DNA from 3 places in the Streptomyces sp. NBC_00239 genome. Region 2 is predicted to be linked to each of the others. Evidence: predicted binding sites of a transcription regulator. Region 2 holds the regulator's gene; each other region holds the start of a gene.
The links. The regulator HrcA, encoded in region 2, represses chaperone genes, less so after heat shock. The targets are predictions, from matches to a motif close to TTNGCACTCNGNNNNNCNGAGTGCNAA.

Region 1 (5,308 bases), 930 kb from region 2:
GCGACCCGGAGGCGCTCCGGCAGCGCATCGAGGCCGGCCCCCAGAACATCTGGCGCTACGCCCCGCTGCTGCCCGTCCCCGCCGACGTGGCCGACAAGCCGAACCTGAACCCGGGCTTCACCAAGCTCGTCGACGCCGAGAACCTCGCCAAGGCGCTGGGCGTCACCGGCAAGCTCTACGTCAAGGACGACTCCGGCAACCCGACGCACTCCTTCAAGGACCGTGTCGTCGCCATCGCCGTCGAGGCCGCCCGCGCCTTCGGCTACACCACGCTCTCCTGCTCCTCCACCGGCAACCTGGCCGGCGCCGTCGGCGCCGCCGCCGCCCGCGCCGGTTTCCGCTCCTGCGTGTTCATCCCGCACGACCTGGAGCAGGGCAAGGTCGTCATGGCCGCCGTGTACGGCGGCGACCTGGTCGGCATCGACGGCAACTACGACGACGTCAACCGCTTCTGCTCCGAGCTCATCGGCGACCCGCTGGGCGAGGGCTGGGGCTTCGTCAACGTCAACCTGCGCCCGTACTACGGCGAGGGCTCCAAGACCCTGGCGTACGAGATCTGCGAGCAGCTCGGCTGGCGGATCCCGGACCAGATCGTCATCCCGATCGCCTCCGGCTCGCAGCTCACGAAGATCGACAAGGGTCTCCAGGAGCTCATCAAGCTGGGCCTGGTCGAGGACAAGCCGTACAAGATCTTCGGCGCGCAGGCCGAGGGCTGCTCGCCGGTCTCCACCGCCTTCAAGGCCGGCCACGACGTGGTGCGCCCGCAGAAGCCGAACACCATCGCCAAGTCCCTGGCGATCGGCAACCCGGCCGACGGCCCGTACGTCCTGGACATCGCGCGCCGCACCGGCGGCTTCGTCGAGGACGTCGACGACGACCAGGTCGTCGACGCCATCAAGCTGCTCGCGCAGACCGAGGGCATCTTCGCCGAGACCGCGGGCGGCGTGACCGTCGGCGTGACGAAGAAGCTCATCGAGAACGGCGTCCTGGACCCGTCCCTGACCACGGTCGTGCTCAACACCGGTGACGGTCTCAAGACCCTGGACGCGGTCGCGTCCGACACCGGCCTGTCGGCCACGATCCGCCCGAGCCTGGACGCCTTCCGCGCCGCCGGCCTGGCCTGACCATCCCCCTCCGTACCCGGAAAGGCAGTAGTGCCATGAGCGTCAACGTCCGCATCCCCACCATCCTCCGCACGTACACGGGCGGGAAGGCCGAGGTCCCCGCCGAGGGTGCCACCCTCGCCGAGGTCATCGCCTCCCTGGAGCAGAACCACCCGGGCATCGGCCCGCGCGTGCTGGACGACCAGGGCAAGCTGCGCCGCTTCGTGAACGTCTACGTGAACGACGACGACGTGCGCTTCGAGGGCGGGCTCGCGACGGTGACGCCGGACGGCGCCGGAGTGTCGATCATTCCGGCGGTCGCGGGCGGCTGCTGATTCCCCGATCCCCGCACTTCTTCTGAATTGCCCTCTCCGCAAAAGCGGAGGGGGCAATTCTGCTTGATTGGGCGCGGTAGGGTTGGGGTAGTCCCCGGCGTTGTTTGTGACCTACGTGCGTGAGTGTGCCCCGCGAGGGTCGACATCGGGCCAATGTGCTTGTGCCTTATGGGTGTTGAGGCAGGGTTTGTCCCGCCCGAGTTGCCCGGAAGTCTCCCTGGTTTTCGTCCAATGTCGACGTATTGACGTGTCCTGAATTCTCGTCGGAATGACCTGTTGCAGACAGCGTCCGGGCAGATACATTCAGCCGCGGTCGACGCGTTCCGGCGCAAGTATCTGACCCGGGACCGCGAAGGGCGGTCCTGCGCAAGGGCCAGTAACAGGGGAGTTAGCCATGGCTCAGGGCACCGTCAAGTGGTTCAACGCGGAGAAGGGCTACGGCTTCATCGCGGTCGACGGTGGTGCGGACGTGTTCGTCCACTACAGCGCGATCCAGATGGACGGGTACCGCACCCTTGAAGAAGGTCAGCGAGTCGAGTTCGAGATCTCGCAGGGCCAGAAGGGTCCGCAGGCGGACATGGTCAAGCTCGCACCGGCCGGCTGAGCCCGGGCGATCGACCACCGACGCACACGCACACGCGGGGCCCGCATCCCACCCGGGATGCGGGCCCCGCGTGCGTGCGGGCCCGCGCGTGCGGTCTTGACCGCCTGCGCGTCCGGCCCCGGTCGCCCGGTGCCCGCGGCCCCGATCGCCCGCGCCGGCGGCCTTGATCGTCTGTCTCGCCCATCGGGCCGGGTTGCTTGAGCCGCTTGCACTCGGGGGGGTCGAGTGCTAATCATTGGCGTTAGCACTCTCCAGGTGAGAGTGCTACATAGACGAGGACCGGGTCGGTGAGGCCCGCAGCGTCTGACGGGAAGGAACCGTCAGGCACGCAGGCCGTCCGTCGCGGGCGCCAACGCGGTCCGGAGCAATCCACCCCGTCCGGGAGGACCACTTCAGATGGCCAAGATCATTGCGTTCGACGAGGAGGCCCGGCGCGGTCTCGAGCGTGGGATGAACCAGCTCGCCGACGCCGTCAAGGTCACCCTTGGCCCCAAGGGTCGCAACGTCGTCCTTGAGAAGAAGTGGGGCGCCCCCACGATCACCAACGATGGTGTTTCCATCGCCAAGGAGATCGAGCTGGAGGACCCGTACGAGAAGATCGGCGCCGAGCTGGTCAAGGAAGTCGCCAAGAAGACGGACGACGTCGCCGGCGACGGTACGACCACCGCGACCGTTCTCGCCCAGGCGCTCGTGCGCGAGGGTCTTCGCAACGTCGCCGCCGGCGCCAACCCGATGGCGCTGAAGCGCGGCATCGAGAAGGCCGTCGAGGCCGTCTCGGGCGCCCTGCTGGAGCAGGCCAAGGATGTCGAGACCAAGGAGCAGATCGCTTCGACGGCCTCCATCTCCGCCGCCGACACCCAGATCGGCGAGCTCATCGCCGAGGCCATGGACAAGGTCGGCAAGGAAGGCGTCATCACCGTCGAGGAGTCGCAGACCTTCGGTCTGGAGCTCGAGCTCACCGAGGGCATGCGCTTCGACAAGGGCTACATCTCGGCGTACTTCGCCACCGACATGGAGCGTATGGAGTCGGCTCTCGACGACCCGTACATCCTGATCGTCAACTCCAAGATCGGCTCGGTCAAGGACCTGCTGCCGCTCCTGGAGAAGGTCATGCAGTCCGGCAAGCCGCTGCTGATCATCGCCGAGGACGTCGAGGGCGAGGCCCTGTCGACCCTGGTCGTCAACAAGATCCGCGGCACCTTCAAGTCCGTCGCCGTCAAGGCCCCGGGCTTCGGCGACCGCCGCAAGGCCATGCTCGGCGACATCGCCATCCTCACCGGTGGCACGGTCATCTCCGAGGAGGTCGGTCTCAAGCTGGAGAACGCCGGCCTGGACCTGCTGGGCCGCGCCCGCAAGGTCGTCATCACCAAGGACGAGACCACCATCGTCGACGGTGCCGGTGACAGCGACCAGGTTGCCGGTCGCGTGAACCAGATCCGCGCCGAGATCGAGAACTCGGACAGCGACTACGACCGCGAGAAGCTGCAGGAGCGCCTGGCGAAGCTCGCCGGCGGTGTTGCGGTCATCAAGGCCGGCGCCGCGACCGAGGTCGAGCTCAAGGAGCGCAAGCACCGCATCGAGGACGCCGTCCGCAACGCGAAGGCGGCCGTCGAAGAGGGCATCGTCGCCGGTGGCGGCGTGGCCCTGCTCCAGGCCTCCGCGGTCTTCGAGAAGCTCGAGCTCACGGGCGACGAGGCGACCGGCGCCAACGCCGTGCGCCTGGCCCTCGAGGCCCCGCTCAAGCAGATCGCCGTCAACGGTGGTCTCGAGGGTGGCGTCGTCGTGGAGAAGGTCCGCAACCTGCAGATCGGTTGGGGCCTGAACGCCGCGACCGGCGAGTACGTGGACATGATCGCCGAGGGCATCATCGACCCGGCGAAGGTCACCCGCTCTGCCCTGCAGAACGCGGCGTCCATCGCGGCCCTGTTCCTCACCACCGAGGCCGTCATCGCCGACAAGCCCGAGAAGGCCGGCGCCGGCGCTGCCGGTGGCGGCATGCCGGGCGGTGACATGGACTTCTGATCAACCCCTGAGGGCTGATCGGCTGTTCTTGCCGAGGGCGGTACCCCTTCCCGACCGGAGGGGGTACCGCCCTCGGGCGTTTCCGGGTGCTTGGGGCTCAGTGGGCGTAATCCTTGAGTTTCCCCGTGTCCAACGTGACGAGTACGGGATCGGGCAGGTCGACGGTGGCGCCGTACGGGTGGGTGGTGCGCTGGGCGTACTTGCCCTTCTCGGGGGTGCTGTAGACGACGAGGGTCTGCTCGTCGCGGTTGATCAGGAAGTGCACGGGGATCCCGGCGGCCGCGTAGCCGTCGCGCTTCTCGTGCCGGTCGCGGCGGTCGGTGTCGTGGTCGTGGGACGTGACCTCGACGGTCATGAGGACGCCGTCGGGATCGGACCATTCGCCGTGCCCCGCGAAGTGGCCTCGGGGTGCGAGCACCCCATCGGGCTTCGCCCTTCCGTTCCGGTACGTCTCGATCTTGAGGCCCCGCTCGCCGTACAGGCCCAGCTCGGGCCGGTACTGCATGCACATGGCTTGCAGCCACATGACGATCTCGTCGTGATCCCCGTCCGGCACGGGCTTGACCTCCAGCTTTCCCTGGATGAATTCGAGCGTGACCGTCTCGGGAGCCGTGCGGGCGAGCCGCTCGAAGTCCTCGACGGCCATCTGCTGGTGCGTCTCGGTGCCGGCGGAGCTGGGGGTCATGGTGTCGCCTCCTCGACACCATGGTGCCCTGGCGCCGGGCCGGTGGGCCGGTTGAACCGTCATAGGCGTGACTCCTCTCGGATACGGGCCGCGTGGGCGTGGACCTCGGCGGGGGTGAGGGTGGGGGTGTGCACCGGGGCGGCGGTGTACGGGCGGCAGGCGCGGCAGCGGCCCTCGGTGAAGGCGGTGGGCGGGCCGGGCGCGCCGCATTCGTAGCACTCGGCCCGGGGCGGGGACGCGGGGGCCGCCGGGCCCTCTGCGCCCGCCGTGCTCGCTTGTGCGGGGAGCTTGGATTCCAGGCGCTTGCGGACGAACGCCGCCGGGTGGTGGACCGGGGTGGGGAGTCCGGTCGTGAGGGTGAGGCGGATCCGGTCCGGCGAGATGCCGCGGGCGAGCCAGGGGGTGACGAGGGGGGCCAGTGCCGTGCAGTCGCCCTTGGAAAGCGCCAGCGCGGGTGCGGTCCGGCCCAGCGAGGCCAGTACGCCGTAGGCGGACGAGTACACCCCATCAGCCTCGCCGATGCCCGGCGCCGCAATCCCTGCCTCGCCGATGCCCGGAG
Region 2 (5,308 bases):
GCGGCGCCAGTGTTCTCCGGCCAGGCCAGGGCTCGGCAGATGCCCGTTTTCCAGTCCGTGCCGTGGGGGACGGTCGGCCAGGCGGGGATGCCCAGGGACGACGGCTTCACGGCCTGCCAGACGTCGATGTAGGGGTGGCCCACGACCAGGACGTCGGCGTGGGTGACCGAAGCCGCGATGCGGGACTCCTTCGAGCCCGGGACCAGGTGGTCGACCAGGACGCCCAGGCGCGCGTCCGGACCGGGGGCGAACTCCGCGACGATCGCCGGGAGGTCGTCGATGCCCTCCAGGTACTCCACGACCACCCCCTCGATCCGCAGGTCGTCGCCCCACACCCGCTCGACGAGTTCGGCGTCGTGGCGACCCTCCACGTAGATCCGGCCCGCGCGGGCCACCCGGGCCCGGGCCCCCGGCACGGCCACCGAGCCCGACGCGGTACGGGCCGGCGCGGCCGGCCGCCGGGCGGGGCGTACGAGGGTGACGACGGCGCCGTCCAGCAGGAAGCCGCGCGGCGCCATCGGGAAGACCCGGCGCTTGCCGAACCGGTCCTCCAGCGTCACCGTGCCGGCCTCGCAGGCCGTCACCGCACCGCAGAAGCCCGTACCGGCCTCCTCGACCACCAGGTCGGGATCGGCCGGGACCTCCGGGACGGGGCGGGCCGCGCTCCGCTTCCAGGGCGGCGTCAGATCGGGTGAGTACTCGCGCATCCGGACGACAGTAGGGAGGGGCGGCGGATCAGACCGGCGACACGCCGAAGCGGTCCGCCAGTGTGGCGCGTTGCGCACGGACGAAAGCCGCATCCACCACCGCACCGTGCCCCGGCACGTACACCGCGTCCTCGCCGCCCAGCGCGAGCAGCCGGTCGAGAGCGGCCGGCCACTGCCTGCGGACCGCGTCGGGGCCGGCTTGAGGATCACCGGACTCCTCCACGAGGTCCCCGCAGAACACCACCTCGCGCGAGCCGGGGACGAACACCGCGAGATCGTGCCGGGTGTGGCCGGGGCCCACGTTGGCCAGCAGCACCTGCACCCCGCCCAGTTCCAGCGTCCACTCGCCCGAGACCAGGTGCCGGGGCGCGACCAGCAGGTCGGCCGACTCCGCGGCCTCGGACTCCGCCAGCCCGTGCCGTACCGCGTCCTCGCGGAGCACGTCGTGGCTCGTCAGCAGCAGCCCGTCCAGGCCCACCGCGCCGAAGACCTCCACGCCGGAGAAGGCCGAGGCCCCCAGAACGTGGTCGAAATGTCCGTGCGTGAATGCGATATGAGTCACTCGGCGGCCGGCCAGCCGCTCCGCCTGGGCCCGCACCTCGGAGCCCTCCCGGAGGCAGGAGCCGGGGTCCACGAGGAGCACCGCATCGTCTCCCACCACCAGTCCCACCGTGCAGTCCCACACCGGCAGCCGTCGCCGGCCGGCGCGCCCGGTGAGCCCTTCCCACCCGGCCTCTTCCCATTGGACGTCCATGCCGCGACGCTACCTTGACGGGCCGCCCTTGCTAGGGGTGCACCTCCCCGCCGTACACTGACCGGGGGATCTCTGGCACTCGAACACCACGAGTGCCAGCAGCAGGCCCGCAAGCAGGACCGCAGGACGCAAACGGAAACGACGCATCACAGCTGGAGGTGTGCGCGATGCTCAGCGAACGCAGACTCGAGGTGCTGCGCGCCATCGTCCAGGACTACGTCGGGACGGAGGAGCCGGTCGGCTCCAAGGCGCTCACCGAGCGCCACCGGCTCGGCGTGTCGCCGGCCACGGTGCGCAACGACATGGCGGTGCTGGAGGACGAGGGCTTCATCGCCCAGCCGCACACCAGCGCCGGCCGCATCCCGACGGACAAGGGCTACCGGCTCTTCGTCGACAAGCTCGCCGGCGTCAAGCCGCTGTCGTCGCCGGAGCGGCGGGCCATCCAGAACTTCCTGGACGGCGCCGTCGACCTCGACGACGTGGTCGGCCGTACGGTCCGGCTGCTCGCGCAGCTGACCCGGCAGGTGGCGGTCGTGCAGTACCCGTCGCTGACCCGGTCCACGGTCCGCCACGTCGAGCTGCTGGCGCTCGCGCCCGCACGCCTGATGCTGGTGCTGATCACGGACACCGGCCGGGTCGAGCAGCGGATGGTCGACGCGCCCGCGCCCTTCGGCGAGACCGCGCTGGCCGACCTGCGGGCCCGGCTCAACGCCCGGGTCGTCGGACGCCGGTTCGCGGACGTGCCGCAGCTGGTGCAGGACCTGCCGGAGTCGTTCGAGACGGACGACCGCGGCACGGTACAGATCGTGCTCGCGACCCTGCTGGAGACCCTGGTCGAAGAGACCGAGGAGCGGCTGATGATCGGCGGCACCGCCAATCTCACCCGCTTCGGGCACGATTTCCCCCTCACGATCAGGCCGGTGCTGGAGGCCCTGGAGGAGCAGGTCGTGCTCCTCAGGCTGCTCGGCGAGGCCAATGAATCGGGCATGACCGTACGCATTGGGCATGAGAACGCCTACGAGGGACTGAACTCCACGTCCGTCGTCTCGGTCGGCTACGGTTCGGGCGGCGAGGCAGTCGCCAAACTCGGCGTGGTCGGACCGACCCGCATGGACTACCCCGGAACGATGGGAGCGGTACGCGCAGTGGCACGTTACGTCGGACAGATCCTGGCGGAGTCGTAAGTGGCCACGGACTACTACGCCGTTCTCGGCGTGCGCCGCGACGCATCGCAGGACGAGATCAAGAAGGCCTTCCGCAAGCTCGCGCGCGAGCTGCACCCGGACGTGAACCCCGATCCCAAGACGCAAGAGCGTTTCAAGGAGATCAACGCCGCGTACGAGGTGCTGTCGGACCCGCAGAAGAAGCAGGTCTACGACCTCGGCGGCGACCCGCTGTCCGCCTCCGGCGGCGGCGGTGGCGCGGGCGGCTTCGGGGCCGGCGGCTTCGGCAACTTCTCGGACATCATGGACGCCTTCTTCGGACAGGCGTCCCAGCGCGGCCCGCGCTCGCGCACCCGCCGCGGCCAGGACGCGATGATCCGGCTGGAGCTGGAACTCGACGAGGCCGCGTTCGGGACCACCAAGGACATCCAGGTCGACACCGCGATCGTGTGTACGACCTGCTCGGGCGAGGGCGCCGCACCCGGCACCTCCGCCCAGACCTGTGACATGTGCCGCGGCCGCGGCGAGGTCTCCCAGGTCACCCGCTCCTTCCTGGGCCAGGTCATGACCTCGCGCCCGTGCCCGCAGTGCCAGGGCTTCGGCACCGTGGTCCCGACCCCGTGCCCCGAGTGCGCGGGCGACGGCCGGGTCCGCTCCCGCCGCACCCTCACGGTCAAGATCCCGGCCGGTGTGGAGAACGGCACCCGCATCCAGCTCGCGGGCGAGGGCGAGGTCGGCCCCGGCGGCGGCCCCGCCGGCGACCTGTACGTGGAGATCCACGAGCTCCCGCACCCGGTCTTCCAGCGGCGCGGCGACGACCTGCACTGCACGGTCACCCTCCCCATGACGGCGGCCGCGCTGGGCACGAAGTGCCCGCTGGAGACGCTGGACGGGATGGAGGAGGTCGACATCCGGCCCGGTACCCAGTCCGGCCAGTCGATCCCGCTGCACGGGCGCGGCGTCACGCACCTGCGCGGCGGCGGCCGCGGCGACCTCATCGTGCACGTCGAGGTCATGACCCCGAACAAGCTGGACCCGCAGCAGGAGGACCTGCTGCGCCAGCTGGCCAAGCTGCGCGGCGAAGAGCGCCCCCTCGGGCAGTTCCAGCCGGGCCAGCAGGGCCTGTTCAGCCGCCTGAAGGACGCGTTCAACGGCCGCTGACGGCGGCTCGCCGGGCACCTGAACGACGCGTCGCCGGGCACCCGGTCGACGTGCAGGACGGGCCCGCCGCCGGTGGTGGCGGGTTCCGTCCGGCGGACTATGCCAGGCGAATGCACCGATTCGGCCTGCTGCGGGGGACATGGCACGATGCGGTCATGTCCTCCGCACTGAGCGATCTCTGCCGGTTCCCGGTCGTGCAGGCGCCGATGGCCGGCGGCGGTTCCTGCCCCGAGCTCGCCGCAGCGGTCGCCTCGGCGGGCGGACTCGGCTTCCTGGCCGGCGGGTACAAGACCGCCGACGGGATGTACCAGGAGGTCAAGCGGCTGCGCGCGCTCACCGCGCGCCCCTTCGGCGTCAACCTCTTCATGCCGCAGCACGCCGCGGTGGACCCGGCCGAGATCGAGGCGTACCGCGGACAGCTCGCCGGTGAGGCCAGCTGGTACGAGACCGCGCTGAGCGAGGACGTCTTCGCCTGCTCCGACGACGGCTACGACGCCAAGATCGCGATCCTCCTCGACGATCCGGTGCCGCTCGTCTCCTTCACCTTCGGCTGCCCCGAGCCCGCGACGCTGGACGCGTTCGCGAAGGCCGGCACCCGTACCGCGGTCACCGTGACCTCCGCCGAGGAGGCCCGTGCCGCGCAGAGCGCCGGCGCGCACGCCGTCTGCGTGCAGGGCATCGAGGCCGGCGGGCACCAGGGCACCCACCGCGACGACCCGCAGGCCGACGGCACCGGCTTCGGTCTGCTGCCGCTCGTCGCCCAGGTGCGCGAGGCCGTCGGGCTCCCGATCGTCGCCGCGGGCGGGCTGATGCGCGGGTCGCAGATCGCCGCCGTGCTCGCCGCCGGCGCCGAGGCCGCACAGCTCGGCACCGCCTTCCTGGCCTGCCCGGAGTCGGGCGCCGACCCGCTGCACAAGCGGGCCCTGACCGACCCGCTGTTCGTCCGTACCGAACTCACCCGGGCGTTCTCCGGGCGTCCGGCCCGCGGCCTGGTCAACCGGTTCATGCGGGAACACGGCCCCTACGCGCCGGCCGCGTACCCGCAGGTGCATCATCTGACGACCGGACTGCGCAAGGCCGCCGCCGAGGCGGGCGACCCGCAGGGGATGGCGCTGTGGGCCGGACAGGGCCACCGGCTGGCCCGCACCCTGCCCGCCGGGCAGCTGGTGGAGGTTCTCGCGGCCGAACTGGCCGAAGCGCAGAGTGCGTTGCAGATGAGGAGTGCGTCATGACCGCCCCCGTGTTCGTGGTCGACAAGGTGCCCGCCGGGCCGCAGTTCGTCCTCGACGGACCCGAAGGCCGGCACGCGGTCTCCGTGAAGCGCCTGGAGCCCGGCGAGGAACTCGTCCTCACCGACGGGCGGGGCGGCTGGGCCGAGGGCGTGGTCGCCGCCGCCGAGGGCAAGGACCGCCTCGTCGTCGACGTACGGGCGGTGGCCGAGGAGCCCGAGCCGGCGCCGCGCATCACCGTCGTACAGGCCCTCCCCAAGGGCGACCGGGGCGAACTCGCCGTCGAGACCATGA
Region 3 (5,308 bases), 640 kb from region 2:
GATGGTCTCCGGGATCGAGGGCAGCGACCGGGTCTTCAACATCGTCTTCGTGCTCGTGGTCGTCTACACCCTGGTCCAGGGGCCGACCCTGCCGTGGCTCGCCCGCACCCTGCGGCTCGGCGACAGCGACCGCAGCCCCACCGACCTCGGGATCGAGTCGGCGCCGCTGGAGAAGCTCCGCGGCCACCTCCTCTCCTTCTCCATCCCGGCCGGCTCCCGGATGCACGGCGTCGAGGTCAGCGAGCTGCGGCTGCCGCCGGGAGCCTCCGTCACCCTGGTCGTACGGGACGAGGAGAGCTTCGTACCGCTGCCCTCGACCGTGCTGCGGCGCGGCGACGACCTGCTGGTGGTGGCCACCGACCCGGTGCGGGACGCGGCCGAGTCCCGGCTGCGGGCCGTGGCGCGGGGCGGAAAGCTCGCCGGATGGCTGGGCACCGGGGAAACAGGGCACACCGGGAGGAGTTCGGGCGGCCCGGGCCCTAGAGGCCCCGGTCGACGAACGGCTCGTTAAACGCAGGTGAAGACAGCCCCTGTCGCTGTAATCACAGGTGCACCTCGCACCTTTCCCTGTACCATGAAGGCACACCAATCGACCAACTCTGTCTGACGCAGAGCTGGCGCGACCGCTCGGCGGCCGTGGCCCCCTCCCGCAGTGGGTGCCCAGGTATCACTCGGTTCGGCGCATGAGGACAGCTCTCGGGGCTCCGTAGTACGGGTGCGGCCCACAAGGCCCGCACCGTCCGCAGACGGGAGCTCTACCAGGCGGCAGAAAGGCCAGGCCGTGGCATCCGCGGTCACGACCGACAAGTCCCGAGCGGGCTACGGGCAGCTTCTTCGCACACCCGGCGCGCTCAGCTTCCTTCTCCCGGGGTTCGCCGCCCGGCAGCCGTTCGCCATGCTGACCATCGGCATCGTGCTGCTGGTCCAGCACACCACCGGCTCCTTCGGCAGCGCCGGCGTCATCGCCGCCGTCACCGGCGTCTCCATGGCCGTCTTCGCCCCCCAGATGGGCAAGCTCGCCGACCGCTTCGGCCAGAGCGCCGTGCTGGTGCCGGTCGTCCTGACCCACACCGCCGCCGTCAGCACGCTCACCGCGCTCGCCCTGCTGGGCGCGCCGCTGTGGGCCCTGGCGCTGGCCGCCGTCCCGGCCGGTGCCTCGGTTCCGCAGGTCGGACCGATGGTCCGGGCCCGCTGGGCCGCCCGCCTGCAGGGCGAGCGCGCGCCGCTGCTGCCCACGGCCGCGGCGTTCGAGTCCGTCACCGACGAGTTCACGTTCGTCGTCGGTCCGGTGCTCGCGACCTTCCTGTGCACCCAGATCCACCCGGCGGCCGGCCTGATCACCGAGGCCACGCTGACCCTGCTCGGCGGCCTGCTGTTCGCCGCGCAGCGCGGCACGCAGCCCAAGCCCGTCGGCCGCACGGCCCTGGCCGGCCAGAAGCACACCTCGGCGCTGTCCGTGCCGGGCGTGCGCGTCCTGATCGTCGCCTTCCTGGGCATCGGCGCCGTCTTCGGCGGCATGCAGGTGTCGCTGGCCGCCTTCTCCGAGGAGATCGGCAACCCGGGCGCCAACGGCCTGCTGTACGGCGTCTTCGCCGCGGGCAACATGATCGCGGGCATCGCCTGCGGTGCCATCGCCTGGAAGATCGGCCCGCGCCGCCGCCTGATCCTCGGGTACGCCGGCCTGACCGCCGCCGCGTCCGTGCTGTGGGCCGTGCACTCCACGCTGCTGCTGGGCGCGCTGGGCCTGGTCGTCGGCCTGTGCATCGCCCCGGCGCTGATCACCGGTTACACGATGGTGGAGCGGCTGGTTCCGGCCGCCTCGCGCACCGAGGCCTTCACCTGGCTGACCGGCGCCGTCGCCTTCGGACAGGCCGCCGCCGTCACCACCGCGGGCCGCCTGACGGACGCCCACGGCTCGCACGCGGGCTTCCTGGTGCCGCTGGCCGCCACGGTGCTGGCGCTGGCCACGGTCGTGGCGCTGCGCTCGCGACTGGCCCCCGCGGCCCCGAGCCGGGTCGTCGGCTCCTCTCAGGACCCGCAGGACGCCGAGGGCTCGAAGGCCTTCCAGGACTCTCAGGACCTCCAGGACTCGCAGGAGCCTCGTGAGCCGCAGGAGCCGCAGACCGCGTCGCGTGACGCGGCGGCCGGCCAGCACGCCCCGCAGGGCGGGCGGAAGGCCCAGGCAGGACAGGCCTCACGGGCCGCTCAGAGCCCGGCCGGACGCGGCCCGAACCGGCCCGCCGGACGTGGTCCGAAGCAGGCCGGCGAGCGTGGGATGGGTCACCGCGTGCCGGTGACGGTGGACTGATCCGGCGGAATGCGTCACCATGAAGCGTCGTTAGCACTCATAGAGCCAGAGTGCCAGGAGGAAATTCGTGCCGACCTACCAGTACCAGTGCACCGAGTGCGGCGAAGGCCTCGAGGCCGTGCAGAAGTTCACCGATGACGCCCTGACCGAGTGCCCGAACTGCAAGGGACGCCTGAAGAAGGTGTTCTCCGCGGTCGGCATCGTCTTCAAGGGTTCCGGCTTCTACCGGAACGACAGCCGCGGCGCGTCGTCCAGCAGCACTCCGGCGTCGAAGCCCGCCTCGACCACGTCGACGGCCGCTTCCACCCCGGCTCCGGCCGCCCCGGCTTCGAGCAGCAGCACCCCCGCTGCCTGACCGGGCCGCGCCCGACCGGGTGCCCGCCGCGCGTCCGCGCGCGGCACCACGCATCGCACGAGGCCCCGCAGCCGACTTCGGCAGCGGGGCCTTCGGCGTGCCCGGAGCCGCCGGTTAGGCTGGCAGTCATGGTCAACGCAGAGATCGGTGTCATCGGCGGTTCGGGCTTCTACTCCTTCCTGGAGGACGTCACCGAGGTGCGGGTGGAGACCCCGTACGGCGCCCCCAGCGACTCGCTGTTCATAGGCGAGCTGGCCGGCCGGCGGATCGCCTTCCTGCCCCGCCACGGACGCAGCCACAAGGTTCCGCCCCACAAGATCAACTACCGCGCCAACCTGTGGGCACTGCGCTCGGTCGGCGTCCGACAGGTCCTGGGCCCGTGCGCGGTCGGCGGCCTGCGCGCCGAGTACGGCCCGGGCACGCTGCTCGTACCGGACCAGCTGGTCGACCGTACGAAGAGCCGCGCGCAGACCTTCTTCGACGGGGAGCCGCTCCCCGACGGCACGGTGCCGAACGTCGTGCACACCACCTTCGCCGACCCGTACTGCCCGGTCGGGCGGGCCGCCGCCATGGGCGCGGCGCGCGGGCGCGGCTGGGAGCCGGTGGACGGGGGCACGATGGTCGTCGTCGAGGGGCCCCGCTTCTCCACCCGCGCCGAATCGCAGTGGCACGCGGCGATGGGCTGGTCGGTGGTCGGCATGACCGGACACCCGGAGGCCGTGCTCGCCCGCGAGCTGGGGCTCTGCTACACGTCCATGGCACTGGTGACGGACCTGGACGCGGGCGCCGAGACCGGTGAGGGCGTCTCGCACACCGAGGTCCTCAAGGTGTTCGGCGAGAACGTGGGCCGGCTGCGCGAGGTCCTCTTCGACGCGGTGGCCGCACTGCCGGCGACCGAGTCCCGGGACTGCCTGTGCACCCACGCCCACGACGGCTGGGACCTGGGCATCGAACTGCCGTAGCCCGGCTTCGGCGAGCCTTGGCGCGCCGCGGCTCAGCCGTAGCCCGGCTTCGGCGAGCCTTGGCGCGCCGCGGCTCAGCCGCGGCGCGGCCTCGGCGGGCAACCCCCGGCTTGTCGCGGCCCGGCTCGGCCTCGACGGGCAACCCCCAGCCTTGTCGCGGCCCGGCTCGGCCCTGGCAGGCAACCCCCGGCTTGTCGCGGCCCGGCTCGGCCTCGACGGGCAACCCCCAGCCTTGTCGCGGCCCGGCTCGGCCCTGGCAGGCAACCCCCAGCCTCGCCGGCGTTTGAGGCGCGGGTCCGGGCGGAGCCCGGTGCCCGGCGGAGCCGGGTTGCCCTCGGCTCCGCCGGGCAACGGACACGGCCCGTCACCGACACGGGTGACGGAGGTATCCACAGGCTGGGGACCGTCCACAGCCCCCAGCGGGACCCGCCACGGTCGTGGATCGTGAGGGACGTCCGGGCAGACGGCCCGGACCCCGAAGTCCCTCACGATGGGCGGTGGTCACCATGTCCGACACCCCGGCTTACCGAATCCCCCCGCACGGCTCCCCCGCCACGTGTCCCCCACCCCGCGGCGTCCCGCCCTTCGCCCCGCTCCGCGTGGGCCGCGGCGGCGACCGGCTCCGCAGGGCCGTGCGGCGCAAGCGGCGCATGACGGCCGCCGGGCTCGCGGTGGCCGCGGCGGCGCTGGCCGTATCGGGCCCCGAGGCGCAGGCCTCCCGCAGCGAACCACCCCCCGCACCGGCATCGCCGCGCCCGGCCGCCGTGCGGCTCGTATCGGCGCCGGTGCGCATCGCGGACGCGGCGACGGTGCGGCTGCTGCGCGCCGGGGACCGGGTCGACGTGGTGGCCGCCGGCGGCCCCGGCCACCCGGGCGCGGAGGCGGGGCGCACCCGCCTGGTCGCCGCGGCGGCCCGGGTGCTCGAGGTACCGCCCCCGGAGCCCGGCACGGCGGAGGCCGGGGCTCTGGTGGTGCTGTCCGTCCCGAGGGGGACCGCCCGGGAGCTGGTGGGCGCGGGCTCGGTGTCCCGACTGGCGGTGACACTGTGCTGATTCGCACCCATGAGCGGTCAAGTCATCTGAACGCGTGCCCCGATTGGACAGTGCGGCACTCGACTGCCGTAGCTTTCGGAACCGTTGGTTCCACGTCCGGTGAAGACGGCACATGCGTAGAGAGGCTCAGTGGTGAGCGAGAAGAAGAAGGTGAGCGTCCTGGCAGGCTTCAAAGCCTTCCTGATGCGCGGCAACGTGGTGGACCTGGCGGTGGCCGTGGTCATCGGCGCCGCGTTCACGAACATCGTGAACTCGGTGGTGAAGGGCCTCATCAGCCCGCTGGTCGGCGCGATGGGCACCCAGAGCCTGGACGCCTATTCCTCGTGCCTCAAGGGACCGTGCTTCGTGGACGCGAAGACCGGAAGCACGGTCGGTGTCGAGCTGCTGTGGGGCACGGTGCTCAATGCCGCGCTCACGTTCCTGATCACCGCGGCCGTCGTCTACTTCCTGATGGTCCTGCCGATGTCGAAGTACCTGGCCAGGCAGGAAGCCCGCCGGAAGGCCAAGGAGGGCGTGCAGGAGACCATGGAGATCACCGAGCTGGAGGTCCTCAAGGAGATCCGCGACGCCCTGGTGGCGCAGCGCTCGGCCGGAGGCGACCAGGACCGCGGGCCCGGGCTGGGCTGACCCG

Region 1: the regulator HrcA is predicted to act here: its motif matches at 2,248-2,274, upstream of groL (chaperonin GroEL).
Region 3: the regulator HrcA is predicted to act here: its motif matches at 2,339-2,365, upstream of OG764_RS21400 (FmdB family zinc ribbon protein).

What each region holds. Positions count from the first base shown of each region.
Region 1 covers NZ_CP108095.1:4,553,991-4,559,298, forward strand. Annotated here, with positions in the region: gene thrC (threonine synthase) at 1-1,124, shown strand, start outside; gene OG764_RS20185 (MoaD/ThiS family protein) at 1,160-1,438, shown strand; gene OG764_RS20190 (cold-shock protein) at 1,833-2,042, shown strand; gene groL (chaperonin GroEL) at 2,439-4,064, shown strand; gene OG764_RS20200 (Uma2 family endonuclease) at 4,162-4,749, opposite strand; gene OG764_RS20205 (hypothetical protein) at 4,809-5,252, opposite strand.
Region 2 covers NZ_CP108095.1:5,481,324-5,486,631, forward strand. Annotated here, with positions in the region: gene OG764_RS24110 (DUF3097 domain-containing protein) at 1-707, opposite strand, end outside; gene OG764_RS24115 (MBL fold metallo-hydrolase) at 736-1,461, opposite strand; gene hrcA (heat-inducible transcriptional repressor HrcA) at 1,629-2,645, shown strand; gene dnaJ (molecular chaperone DnaJ) at 2,646-3,785, shown strand; gene OG764_RS24130 (nitronate monooxygenase) at 3,941-5,017, shown strand; gene OG764_RS24135 (16S rRNA (uracil(1498)-N(3))-methyltransferase) at 5,014-5,308, shown strand, end outside.
Region 3 covers NZ_CP108095.1:4,836,686-4,841,993, reverse strand. Annotated here, with positions in the region: gene OG764_RS21410 (potassium/proton antiporter) at 1-511, shown strand, start outside; partial or broken gene OG764_RS21405 (MFS transporter) at 782-2,020, shown strand; gene OG764_RS21400 (FmdB family zinc ribbon protein) at 2,376-2,663, shown strand; gene OG764_RS21395 (S-methyl-5'-thioadenosine phosphorylase) at 2,792-3,625, shown strand; gene OG764_RS21390 (hypothetical protein) at 4,132-4,677, shown strand; gene mscL (large conductance mechanosensitive channel protein MscL) at 4,807-5,304, shown strand.